One region of the Streptomyces sp. NPDC012474 genome, then DNA from elsewhere that is predicted to be linked to it. Evidence: riboswitches for the same ligand, from Rfam matches in the RefSeq annotation. Region 1 holds a riboswitch; each other region holds the start of a gene.

Region 1 (4,271 bases):
CCGGGACCGGCCGGTGCTGTTCAACTCCTGGGAGGCCACCGAGTTCGACATCTCCGAGGAGCAGCAGCGGGCGCTCGCCGAGCGGGCGGCCGCCATGGGTGTCGAGCTCTTCGTGGTCGACGACGGCTGGTTCGGGGCGCGCACCAGCGACCGGGCCGGGCTCGGCGACTGGAGCCCCAACCCCGACCGCTTCCCAGGCGGGCTGAAGCCCCTCGCCGACCACGTGCACGGCCTCGGCATGCAGTTCGGGATCTGGGTCGAGCCCGAGATGGTCAACCCGGACAGCGACCTGTACCGCGCGCACCCCGACTGGGTGCAGTACCAACCGGGACGAAAGCGGACGGAGTTCCGCAATCAGCTCGTACTCAACCTCGCCCGCGAGGACGTCCGGGAGTACCTGTGGGAGCAGCTCGACGGGCTCCTCTCCCGAGCGCCGGTCGACTACGTCAAGTGGGACTTCAATCGCTGCTTCACCGACGCCGGCTGGCCGGACGACCCCTACCCGCAGCGGCTGTGGGTCGACCACGTGCACGGCCTGTACGCCCTGCTGGACCGGTTGCGGGCCGCCCACCCCGGCGTGGCCTTCGAGTCCTGCTCGGGCGGCGGCGGGCGGATCGACCTCGGTGTGCTGAGCCGCACGGACCAGGTGTGGACCTCCGACAACACCGACCCGCTCGACCGGCTCGCCATCCAGCACGGCTTCAGCCAGATCCATCCGGCCCGGGTCATGGCCGCCTGGGTCACCGACAGTCCGAACGCCATGCTCAATCGGCGGGCCAGCTCCCTGCGGTTCCGGTTCGTCAGCGCCATGGCCGGGGTGCTGGGGGTCGGCGGCGATCTCACGCGGTGGACGCGGGAGGAGCTCGCCGAGGCGCGGGAGTGGGTGGGGCTCTACAAGGGGATCCGGCCCGTGGTGCAGCGCGGCGACCAGTACCGGCTGCGTCCCCCGCGGGGCGGGCTGAGCGCGGTGCAGTACGTCCTCGGCGACGAGACGGTCGTCCTCGCCTGGCTCCAGGCGCAGCGCTACGGCGAGCCCGTACCTGCGCTCCGGATGCGTGCCCTCGACCCGACCGCGTCGTACGAATGCCTCGAAACGGGTGAAGTCCACCGCGGGGCCGTGCTGCTTCATCACGGACTGCGGGTCGGCCTGCGAGGGGATCTGAACGCCGTGGTCGTCCGTCTTAAGCGGAAGTAGGCGTTCTGTCCGAATAGGGCGATTGAGCCGCTTAGGGATAACGTGCCCCGATCGTAAAGGAGATGAGGTCGGGGTGCGTGACCATCGTCATATTCGTGACGATCTGTTGTCGCCATGTTCACGTAATTCACGCATTGTTCAGGGCGGTTGGGAAAAGCGGGAGATCGGTAATCCACGCTCGGTGACCGCGGATGTGTCGACGCGTCAAGAGAAACACCGTCACGGGCAACCGCAAGCTTGTCCGTTTGCGTCCTGGTCGCTTACGTTCCACACCAATCCGGACGGACGCCTAATCCTGCCGCCGACCGGAGCCCGCACACACTGACCCGACGTACGGCAGGAGCGGGGGACCCACAGGTAAGACGCCTGTTCCGGTTCCCGGAACGGCTTGGGGTTAAGCCGCGCCCAGGCGCGGCCGGGCATCTCCAGCCCGCACCCGACAGCTCACCTCGCAGGCGACGGAGAGGAATTCGCCATGCCCGCGAAGGGTAAGCACCGCCGTCCCAAAGCCCAGCGTTTCACCCGCTCCATCGCCGTCGCCGGAACCGGCGGAGCCGCTCTCGCGCTGCCGCTCATGGGGGCCGCCGGCGCCCATGCCGCCACCCCGCAGTCGGCTCCCGAAAAGGCCGTCCAGTCGGCCCCGGCGGCCGAGAAGAAGGCCGCCGAAAAGGCGACCGGCGCCCGCACGTACACCGTGCAGGCCGGCGACTATCTCGCGAAGATCGCCGACGATCAGAACGTCAGCGGCGGCTGGAAGAAGCTCTACGCCGACAACCGTGACGCCGTCGGCTCCGACCCGTCGCTGATCCACCCGGGTCTGAAGCTGTCGATCGGCAAGCAGGCGGCGAGCGCGCCGCAGTCCTCGGCCCCGTCCGCGCCGAAGGCCTCCGCCCCGAAGCCCCCGGCCTCCCAGCCGTCCGCCGGCGAGTCCTCCGCGCAGGCGGAGACCGCCGCGAAGCCGGCCGCCGCCAAGCCCGCCGCCGAGAGCAACGCCGGCGGCTACAGCCTCCCGGTCGCCGGTGCCACCGTCAGCACCCCGTACCGCATGTCCGGCAGCATGTGGTCCAGCGGCTACCACACCGGTGTCGACTTCGTCGTCCCGACCGGCACCTCCCTCAAGGCCGTCGGCGCCGGCACGGTCGTCTCCGCCGGCTGGGGCGGCGCCTACGGCAACCAGGTCGTCATCAAGCTCGCCGACGGCCACTACGCCCAGTACGCCCACCTGTCCCAGCTCTCCGTCTCGGCCGGCCAGACCGTGACCGCCGGGCAGCAGGTCGGCCTGTCGGGCGCGACGGGCAACGTGACCGGACCGCACCTGCACTTCGAGATCCGCACCACGCCGGACTACGGCTCGGACATGGACCCGGTCGCCTTCCTGCGCTCGCACGGCGTCTCCGTCGGCTGACCGGCCGCACGACCACCTGCCTGACACGCGGCCGAAGGCCGGACCCCGATCCCCGGGTCCGGCCTTCGACGTGTGCGCACGGTCGGCCGTGTCAAGGGATCGACATGCGGCGGCAGTTGGGACAGAGTGATCCCGCCCGGAGTGCAAGCGCTTTCCAGAGTCTTCCCGAGGAGCTGTGTCCCGTGCCGACCACCCGCAGAGCGTTCGGAGCCCTGGCCGCCGGAGCCGCCCTGGCGGCCCTCGCCCCCACGGCCGCCGCGCACGCCGCACCCCGTCACCGTCGCCTCCTCGCCCGCGACGACTTCTGCCACGGCCTCGGCCAGTGGGTCACCGAACTCCAGGACGGCGGCGCCGTCACCGCCTCCCGCGGCATCCTGGAGATCGACGTGCCGAGCGGCGCGACCGTGTGGTTCAGGCAGCGGCTCGAAGGGCCGTACGTCCTCGAGTACACCGCGACCCCCGTCTCCGACGGCGGGGTCAACGACCGGGTCTCGGACCTCAACAACTTCTGGAACGCGACCGACGTACGCTCCCCGGGCGACCTCTTCGCGACTGCGCGCGGCGGCGCCCTCGACGAGTACGACCACCTCACGACGTACTACGCGGGGTACGGGGCCAACTACAACACCACGACCCGGCTGCGCCGCTACGTCGGCGAACCCGGCGTCCGCCCCCTGGTGTTCGACTACACCGAACCGCTGCTGGTCCCGAACGAGCCCAACCGGGTCCGGATCGTCTCCGACGGCTCGACGGTCCGGTGGTGGAACAACGGGCGGCTCGTCTTCGACCACACCGACCCACAGCCCTACACGAGCGGCCACTTCGCCTTCCGGACCGTCTGGAGCCATTTCCGGATCAGTGGATTCCGGGTCTGGCGGCTCACCCCGAAACATCCCTGACAAGCGGTGTATTCCGGAGTTTGCGAACGCTTTGGGAGTGGCTTATCTCACCGCCCGTCAATCCCTTCCTACGGTCGCGTAGGTCACATTCGAAGGTGAATCATGAGCTGCTGTGGCAGACGATTCGAAGAATGACAGCAGAGCAGTGATCGGGTCGTACGTGGCGGTGGGGGACAGCTTCACCGAGGGCGTCGGTGATCCCGGCCCCGACGGGGCGTTCGTCGGCTGGGCCGACCGGTTCGCCGTCCTGCTCGCCGACCGCAGGCCCGAGGGCGACTTCCGATACACCAATCTCGCCGTACGCGGAAAACTCCTCGACCAGATCGTGGCGGACCAGGTTCCGCGGGCCGTCGACATGGCCCCGGACCTCGTCTCGTTCTGCGCCGGGGGCAACGACATCATCCGGCCGGGCACCGACCCGGACGAGGTGGCCGAGCGCTTCGAGCGTGCTCTGGCCCAGCTCACCGCCGTGTCCGGCACGGTCATGGTGACGACCGGCTTCGACACCCGTGGCGTGCCCGTGCTCAAGCACCTGCGCGGCAAGATCGCCACGTACAACGGACACGTCCGGGCCATCGCCGACCGGTACGGCTGCCCCGTGCTCGACCTGTGGTCCCTGCGCAGCGTGCGAGACCGCAGGGCCTGGGACGCGGACCGGCTGCACCTGTCGCCCGAGGGGCACACGCGCGTGGCGCTCCGCGCGGGCCAGGTGCTCGGCCTCGAGGTGCCGGCCGACCCCGAGCAGGAGTGGCCTCCGCTGCCCCCGCGCGGC
Region 2 (4,271 bases), on a different contig from region 1:
CCGTGACCGGGACGATGTACCGCGCGGCTTTGCGCCGCACGGAGCGCTGCTCGTCGCCCTCTCCGGCGGTCGTGCTGTCGTCGGATGCGTACGGTGCCATGTGTGCCCTACCTCCGTGATCGGCGGCGGCTGTCCGTGTCGTCCACGCACTCGTCCCTGAGCCGCCATTCTCACCCGAACAGGTGAGGAGTGGTGTCTTTCCGTGGTGTCCATCTGACCAAATCGGCCAGGGAGATACGTCAGACCCCGGGCTCAACTCCGTGTACTGCTGGGGTATGACACGGAAGGGCCGCTTCTCCCCCGACCCGTAGGGGTCGGACGGTACAGAGGCCCTAGCCGGCCCGGTGCACCACCGCGTCGCACAGCTCCAGGAGCGCCGTCTTCGCGGTGCACTCCGGCAGGGGTGCGAGCGCCGAACGGGCGTCCTGGGTGTAGCGGACGGTGTCCCGCCGGGCCTGCTCCAGCGCCGGGTGGGCCCGCAGCAGGCGCAGGGCCTCGGCGTGCCGGGCGTCGTCGGTGAGGTCGGAGTCGAGCAGGTCGCACAGGGCGGCGTCCTCGGCGAGTCCGAGCCGGGCCGCCCGCTCGCGCAGCCGCAGCACCGGCAGCGTGGGGATGCCCTCGCGCAGGTCGGTACCCGGCGTCTTGCCGGACTCGTGGGAGTCGGAGGCGATGTCCAGGACGTCGTCCGCGAGCTGGAAGGCGACGCCGAGCCGCTCGCCGTACTGGGTCAGGACGTCCACGACCGTGTCGTCGGCGCCGGACATCATCGCGCCGAACCGGCACGACACGGCGACCAGCGAGCCGGTCTTGCCGCCCAGCACGTCGAGGTAGTGCTCGACGGGGTCCCGGCCGTCCTGCGGTCCGGCCGTCTCCAGGATCTGGCCGGTCACCAGCCGCTCGAACGCCTCGGCCTGCACCCGCACGGCCTCCGGGCCGAGGTCGGCCAGGATGTGCGAGGCGCGGGCGAAGAGGAAGTCGCCGGTGAGGACCGCGACGGAGTTGTCCCAGCGGGCGTTCGCGCTCGCGACGCCGCGGCGCACGGAGGCCTCGTCCATCACGTCGTCGTGGTACAGCGTGGCGAGGTGGGTCAGCTCCACGACGACGGCCGACGGCACGATCCCGGGCGCGTACCGGTCACCGAACTGGGCGGAGAGCATCACCAGCAGGGGGCGGAACCGCTTGCCTCCGGCCCGCACCAGGTGCTGGGCGGCCTCCGTGATGAAGGGCACCTCGCTCTTGGTGGCCTCGAGCAAGCCTTCCTCGACAGCCGCCAGTCCGGCCTGGACATCGGCTTCCAGAGCCTGGTCCCGCACGCTCAGCCCGAACGGCCCGACGTCGGTCACGAGGGGTCTCCTGTCTGCTGTGTCTGCCGGTGGTTACGCGGATTGTCGATAGGTCGCTGCCCACACTCCGGCCAGCGTATCCGGTCACGTTTCGATCACCGCCAGCACCCAGGGTTACAGGCCGGGCGGTATCCGATCACGACCGTTATGTTTTCGATCAACCTATAAGAACAGATATAAATCGACTTACCCAGAGGTAGCGAACTATGCACGATTTGCCGAGAAGAGTCGGTGAATTCCTCTTGGTAGAAATTGCCCCACAGACTCGTGATCAGTGAGTTGAATCACTTGTCCCCCTTTTCCGTCCCGCCTCGGCATCGGCCCGTACCACCTTCCCCCGAACGCCAGTTGAGCCTTGGCTGCCGCAAAGGATCAAGCGGCCAAAACAACCCCGACCAAGGTCAACCGCTCGATGTGTGACTGAGGCGCTTGTTCCCGACATGTGCTCTCGCATACGTTCCCGGCCTGTCCGGCGGACGCCCAATCCTGCCGCCGCCCGGACTCCCCACCAACCGACTCACTCACGCAGGGCAGGAGCGGGGGACCCAGGTAAGTCGCCGGTCCGCACAGCGGCACGGCTCGGGGTGAAGCCGCGCACGGCACACAGCGCCGTACGCGGCCGGGCACCTCCCGGCCCGAACCCGACAGCTCACCTCGCAGGCGCCGGAGAGGAATATCGCCATGGCCGGACGAGGCAAGCACCGTCGCCCCAGAACCAACCCGCTGACCCGAGGCTTCATCGCCGCCGGTACCGGAGGAGCCGCACTCACCCTGCCGCTCCTCGGTGCCACGCACGCGAGCGCCGCCGAACCCCAGAGCGCACCCGCCGCCGCACAGTCCGTGCCGCAGGCGGCCCAGCCCGCCAAGTCCCTCCCGTACACCGTGGTCAAGGGCGACTCGCTTGCCCGCATCGCGGACAAGTACGACGTCTCGGGTGGCTGGAAGCAGCTGTACAAGGACAACCGCGCGGCCGTCGGTGACGACCCGAAGCTGATCCACCCGGGTCTGAAGCTGACGGTGAAGACCACCAAGACGGACACCGCGAAGAAGACGGCGACCAAGTCGTCCGCCCCCGCCAAGCCGGCCGCCGAGCCCGCCGGCGGCGTCACCCAGGCCACCCAGGCGTCCGTGAAGACCTACCCGGACAACCTCGACGGGTGGATCCGCGAGGCGCTGGACATCATGGCGCAGAAGGGGATCCCCGGGTCCTACGACGGCATCCACCGCAACATCATGCGTGAGTCGTCCGGCAACCCCCAGGCGATCAACAACTGGGACTCCAACGCCGCCAAGGGCACCCCGTCCAAGGGTCTCCTCCAGACCATCGACCCGACCTTCCAGGCCTACCACGTGGACGGCACGTCGTGGGACCCGTACGACCCGGTCGCCAACATCACCGCGGCCTGCAACTACGCGGCCGACCGCTACGGCTCGATCGACAACGTCAACGGCCCGTACTGAGCCGCCCCGCCCAGCAGTCGTTCGAGGACGACGGCGATGCCGTCGTCCTCGTTCGACAGGGTGACCTCGTCGGCCACGGCCTTGAGTTCGGGATGGGCGTTGGCCATCGCCACGCCGTGGCCGGCCCAGTCGAACATCGGGATGTCGTTGGGCATGTCACCGAAGGCGATGGTGTCCGCCGGTCGCAGCCCCAGATGCTCGGCGGCCAGCGCCAGGCCCGTCGCCTTGGTGATCCCGCACGGCTGGAGTTCGACCGTGCCGGGCCCCGACATCGTCACCGTCGCCAGTGAGCCGACCACCGAGCGGGCCGTCGCCGCCAACTCGTCGTCCGACAGATGGGGATGGCGCAGCAGCACCTTGCTGATGGATTCACCCCACAGTTCGTCGCGGCGGTCGACCCGCACGGCGGGCAGGGTCGGGTGCGGCATCAGGTAGCCCGGCTCGATCAGCGTGAGCCCGTCGACCCCGTCCTGGTCGACCGCCGCGTACACCTGCCCCACCTCGGCCTCGATCTTGCCCAGGGCGGTCTCCGCCAGCTCCCGGTCCAGGGTGATGGACCACAGCAGCCGGTCCGCGCCGGCGTCGTACACCTGCGCGCCCTGCCCGCACACCGCGAGCCCCGTCGCGCCGAGGTCGTCCAGGAGCGGCCGCACTCTCGGCGCCGGCCGGCCCGTCACCACGAGGTGCTGGGCACCGGCGTCCGCCACCCGCGCGAGCGCGGCGAGAGACCGGTCGGAGAGGGTGTCGTCGCCGCGCAGCAGCGTCCCGTCCAGATCGGTGGCGATGAGTGAATATGCGATGGGTGCGGCCATGATCAGAGAATACGGACAGCGCGCCCCTTCGTTTCATCGTACGACCCACGCCGATTGCCCGGTTGAAGGCCTCTGCACCGGTTGGCAACAACATGCTCCGCTACCTACCCGTGGGGCCGCATCGAGCGGTACCTTCCAAGTGTCCAGGGGGGACTTGATCGGGGGGTCGGGTTGAGCAGTGGGCGCATTCGTGTGGCCGGGCCCGGGGAGCTCGGCGAAGGGGAGAGGGAGCGCTGGCGTGCGCTGCGGGCGGCCTGCGAGACACCGCGCAACCCCTTCATGGAGCCGGAGTTCACCGAAGCCGTCGGCCGGGTCAGGCCCAGGGCGCGGGTGGCCGTGGTGTACGAGGGGCTGGAACCGGCCGGGTTCCTGCCCTATGAGCGCGGCCCGTTGGGGCAGGGCCGGGCGATCGGCCTCGGTGTCTCGGACGCCCAGGGCGCGATCCTGCGGCCGGGTCTGGACCTGGAGACGGACCAACTGCTGAGGGCTTGCTCGGTGTCGAGCTTCGCCTTCGACAACCTGGAGGCCGAGCAGCGGCTGTTCGTCCGGTACGCGGCCGAGGAGCACGCCACCTACGTCATCGACGTGGAGAAGGGCTACGAGACATACGAGTCGGTGCTGCGCGCACAGTCGCCGAAGTTCCTGAAGACCACGC
Region 3 (4,271 bases), on a different contig from region 1:
GCCGGGCGAGCCCTTCGTCATTCCCATCGACGAGGGGCCAGAATTCTGGAATTTCCAGTTTCCGGGCAAGGGAAATAGACCCGCACGAATTGGCTGCTCTTTGTATACGGCCGCCGTGTTAATGCCGCGGGCTCGCCGTGTTTACGGGATGTTGCGAGTTCCTCACATGGTCCGCGGGCTCCCTGCCGGAGCGGAAACGCAGTCGGTGCGCACCCCGCGCGCGCTCGGCGTGCAGCGCCGTGACCGCCCGCGCGCGCTCGCCGTCCCCGCGCGCCACCGCGTCCACGATCGCGCCGTGCTCCGTCCAGGACTCCACCGGGCTGACCGGCGCGTCCACGGCGTACATCCACGCGATCTTGTGGCGGAGCTGGGTGAGCATCGAGGTCAGTGCGGGGCTGCCGGAGGCCTGGGCGAGCGTTTCGTGGAACCAGCCGCCGAGGGAGCGCAGATCGTCGCTGCTGCCGCGGCGGGCCCGCTCCTGGCCCAGCCTGACCAGGCCGCGCAGGACCTTCAGATGCGCCTCGGTGCGGCGCTGGGCGGCGCGGGCCGCGCCGAGCGGCTCCAGGAGCATGCGCATCTCCAGCAGGTCGCCCGCCTCCTGCTCGGTGGGTTCGGCGACGCACGCGCCCGCGTGCCGGCGGGTCACCACGAAGCCCTCGGCCTCCAGAGTGCGCAGCGCCTCCCGGACGGGCACCCGCGAGACGCCGTAGCGGCGGGCGAGGAGTTCCTCGGTGAGCCGGCTGCCGCGTCCGTGGACACCCGCGACGATGTCGTCCCGGATGGCCGTGCACACCGAGTGCGCGGGAATACGCATGACCGACCTCCCCTTAATTCCCGTGAAACGCCGACGAGCGGCGCCCGTTCCGTGACTCTATTGCAATGAGCCGGAATTTCCGACGGCAAGCGGGAATCCAGGGATATTTTTTGGACAGGCTCCGCAGTAAACGCCGAAAGCCCCGGCTCGGGGAGCCGGGGCTTCGGGGACAGCGCTGAGGTTCCGGTCAGACGTTCACGCCGTGCGAGCGGAGGTAGGCGACCGGGTCGATGTCCGAGCCGTACTCGGGGCTCGTACGGGCCTCGAAGTGCAGGTGTGGCCCGGTGACGTTGCCGGTCGCGCCGGACAGGCCGATCTGCTGGCCCGGAGTGACCTGCTGGCCCACCGAGACGCCGGCGGAGGACAGGTGGCCGTACTGGGTGTACGTCCCGTCGTTCATCTTGATCACGATCTGGTTGCCGTACGAGCCGCCCCAGCCGGCCTCGACGACGGTGCCCGCGCCGACCGCGTGGACGGAGGTGCCACTGGCGGCGTGGAAGTCGACACCGGTGTGGCTGCCGGAGGACCACAGGCCACTGTTGGCCTGATAGCTGGTGGAGACGTACGAGCCGGAGATCGGGGACACGAAGGTGTTGAGGCGCTTGCGCTCGGCCTCGCGGGCGGCACGCTCCTTGACCTCACGGGCCTCCTCGGCCGCCTGCTTGGCCTTCTTCGCCGCCTCGGCCGCCTGCTTGCGGGCGGCCTCCTCGGCCTTCTGCTTGGCGGCGGTCTCGTCGGCGGCCTGCTGCTGCGCGACCGCCTGGGCGTCGATCTGCTGGGCCACGGTGTCGCCCATGGTGACGACCGGGGTGAGGCCGGTCTGCTCGGCGCTGGGCTCGGCGGCGAAGGCCGCGGGGGCTGCCACGGTACCGATCACGCCGGTGGTGGCGAGGGCCGCGACGCCCGCGGCGCGGGCGGTGCCGCGCTGGATCCTGCTGGGACGACGGTGCTTCCCGGTGGCGCGAGTGAACGCCATGTAGTGGCTGGTCCTTTCCTTCCCTCTCGCCTACCGGGTTAGCTGACGGGTTCGGAGCAGGAAGGTCTCCTACGGACTCCCTCGCGGCTCGCGCGGGCGCCCGATTCACCCCAGGGACTTCGATGGGTCCCCGGCTCCCCTGGCTCGCGCCGTACGGGGACTCGGCGATGACTGTCCGGTGCCGCGGATGCGGCGCACTGCCTGACGAACAGCCCGGACGACGCTAAGCGGCGCCACTTTCAATTCCCAAACGAATCCTGGTGTTTGTAGCGGATCCCACAGGGCAGACAGGCAACCTCCGTATCAATTCGGGCATAAAGGAGCCCTGGTGCCTTGGAAGACAACCAGGGCCCCTACGCGCGCGTGCCGCTACTCGGCGGCGACGACGGTCACTTCGCCGATGCCCAGGGCCTCCACGGGCGCCTTGATCTGCGCAGCGTCACCGACGAGGACGGTCACCAGACGGTCCACCGGGAAGGCGCTCACGGCCGCCGCGGTGGCCTCCACGGTGCCGGTCGCGGCGAGCTGACGGTACAGCGTGGCCTGGTAGTCGTCGGGCAGGTGCTGCTCGACCTGGTCGGCCAGCGTGCTCGCGACCGCCGCGGCCGTCTCGTACTTCAGCGGAGCCACCCCGACCAGGTTCTGCACGGCGACGTCCCGCTCGGCGTCGGTCAGCCCCTCGGCGGCGAGGGTGCGCAGCACCGTCCAGAGGTCGTCCAGAGCGGGGCCGGTGTTGGGCGTGTCGACGGAACCGCTGATGGCGAGCATCGCGGCACCCGTGCCGTCCGGAGCGGACCGGAGGACCTGGCCGAACGCCCGTACGCCGTAGGTGTAGCCCTTCTCCTCGCGCAGGACGCGGTCCAGACGGGAGGTGAGGGTGCCGCCGAGGCAGTACGTGCCGAGCACCTGCGCGGGCCACACGCGGTCGTGCCGGTCCGGGCCGACCCGGCCGATCAGCAACTGCGTCTGGACGGCGCCGGGGCGGTCCACGATGACGACCCGGCCGGTGTCGTCGGCGGTCACCGGCGGCACGGGGCGGGACTCGGCCGAGGAGCCCGTCCAGGCGCCCAGGGTCTCCCCGAGCAGGGCGTCGAGGTCGATGCCGGTGAGGTCGCCGACGACCACGGCGGTGGCCGTGGCGGGACGGACGTGCTTCTCGTAGAAGCCGCGAACGGCCGCGGAGTCGATCGCGGCGACCGTCTCCTCGGTGCCCTGCCGGGGCCGCGACATACGCGCGTCCGACGGGAACAGCTCCCTGGAGAGCTCCTTGGCGGCGCGGCGGGAGGGGTTGGCCAGCTCGTGCGGGATCTCGTCGAGGCGGTTGGCGACCAGCCGCTCGACCTCGCTGTCGGCGAACGCGGGCGACCTCAGCGCGTCGGCGATCAGGTTCAGTCCCTTGGCGAGCCGGGAGGCCGGCACCTCGAGGCTGAGCCGGACGCCGGGGTGGTCGGCGTGCGCGTCGAGAGTGGCACCCGCGCGCTCCAGCTCGGCGGCGAACTCCTCGGCGGAGTGCTTGTCGGTGCCCTCGGAGAAGGCCCGGGCCATGATCGTGGCCACACCGTCGAGGCCGGCCGGCTCGGCTTCCAGGGGGGCGTCGAGCAGGACCTCCACGGCGACGACCTGCTGACCGGGGCGATGGCAGCGCAGCACCGTCAGGCCGTTGTCGAGCGTGCCGCGCTCGGGGGCGGGGAAGGCCCACGGCTTGGCGTCGCCCGCCTGCGGCCGGGCGTGGAAGTCCATCGTGGCGAGCTCGGTCACTTGGCCGCCTCCTCGTTCTCGTCGCCGGCCGCGGCTGCGGTGTCCTCGGTGGCGTCCTCGTCGGTGACGGGCTCGTACACGAGCACCGCGCGGTTGTCGGGCCGCAGGCGGGCCTTGGCGACCTCCTGGACCTCCTCCGCCGTGATCTCCAGCACACGCTGGACGGCGGTCAGGGCGAGCTGCGGGTCGCCGAACAGCACGGCGTACCGGCACAGTTCGTCGGCGCGGCCGGCGACCGTGCCGAGCCGGTCCAGCCACTCGCGCTCCAGCTGGGCCTGGGCGCGCTCCATCTCCTCCGCCGTGGGGCCCTCCTCGGCGAACCTGGCGAGCTCCTCGTCGATGGCGGTCTCGATGACCGGAACCTCCACGTCACCGGACGTCTTCACGTCCAGCCACCCCAGGGAGGGCGCCCCGGCGAGCCGCAGCAGGCCGAAGCCGGCCGCCACGGCCGTACGGTCGCGCCGCACCAGCCGGTTGTAGAGGCGGGAGGACTCGCCGCCGCCGAGGACGGTGAGGGCCAGGTCGGCCGCGTCGCACGCGCGCGTGCCGTCGTGCGGCAGCCGGTAGGCGGCCATCAGGGCGCGCGCCGGGACCTCCTCCTCGACGACCTCGCGCAGTTGCTCACCGATGGTCTCCGGCAGCGAGCCGTCGCGCGGAGCGGGCTTGCCGTCGTGATTGGGGATGGAGCCGAAGTACTTCTCGACCCAGGCGAGGGTCCGCTCC

Evidence for each region. Region 1 has a riboswitch for cyclic di-AMP ahead of ACFY9S_RS11670 (peptidoglycan DD-metalloendopeptidase family protein). Riboswitches for the same ligand answer to the same signal wherever they lie in the genome.
Region 2: linked by a shared signal. The riboswitch ahead of ACFY9S_RS08930 (transglycosylase SLT domain-containing protein) and the one ahead of ACFY9S_RS11670 (peptidoglycan DD-metalloendopeptidase family protein) in region 1 are both predicted to bind cyclic di-AMP.
Region 3: linked by a shared signal. The riboswitch ahead of ACFY9S_RS22615 (peptidoglycan DD-metalloendopeptidase family protein) and the one ahead of ACFY9S_RS11670 (peptidoglycan DD-metalloendopeptidase family protein) in region 1 are both predicted to bind cyclic di-AMP.

The regions. Positions count from the first base shown of each region.
Region 1 covers NZ_JBIBEP010000004.1:213,949-218,219, reverse strand. The annotation lists gene ACFY9S_RS11675 (alpha-galactosidase) at 1-1,195, shown strand, start outside; cyclic di-AMP (ydaO/yuaA leader) riboswitch at 1,505-1,666, shown strand; gene ACFY9S_RS11670 (peptidoglycan DD-metalloendopeptidase family protein) at 1,671-2,600, shown strand; gene ACFY9S_RS11665 (DUF6250 domain-containing protein) at 2,783-3,499, shown strand; gene ACFY9S_RS11660 (SGNH/GDSL hydrolase family protein) at 3,645-4,271, shown strand, end outside.
Region 2 covers NZ_JBIBEP010000003.1:177,163-181,433, reverse strand. The annotation lists gene ACFY9S_RS08940 (outer membrane lipoprotein carrier protein LolA) at 1-100, opposite strand, end outside; gene ACFY9S_RS08935 (polyprenyl synthetase family protein) at 333-1,343, opposite strand; cyclic di-AMP (ydaO/yuaA leader) riboswitch at 1,844-2,019, shown strand; gene ACFY9S_RS08930 (transglycosylase SLT domain-containing protein) at 2,025-2,804, shown strand; gene ACFY9S_RS08925 (Cof-type HAD-IIB family hydrolase) at 2,768-3,616, opposite strand; gene ACFY9S_RS08920 (GNAT family N-acetyltransferase) at 3,788-4,271, shown strand, end outside.
Region 3 covers NZ_JBIBEP010000010.1:114,838-119,108, reverse strand. The annotation lists gene ACFY9S_RS22620 (FCD domain-containing protein) at 119-814, opposite strand; gene ACFY9S_RS22615 (peptidoglycan DD-metalloendopeptidase family protein) at 1,002-1,790, opposite strand; cyclic di-AMP (ydaO/yuaA leader) riboswitch at 1,803-1,967, opposite strand; gene ACFY9S_RS22610 (insulinase family protein) at 2,160-3,548, opposite strand; gene ACFY9S_RS22605 (insulinase family protein) at 3,545-4,271, opposite strand, start outside.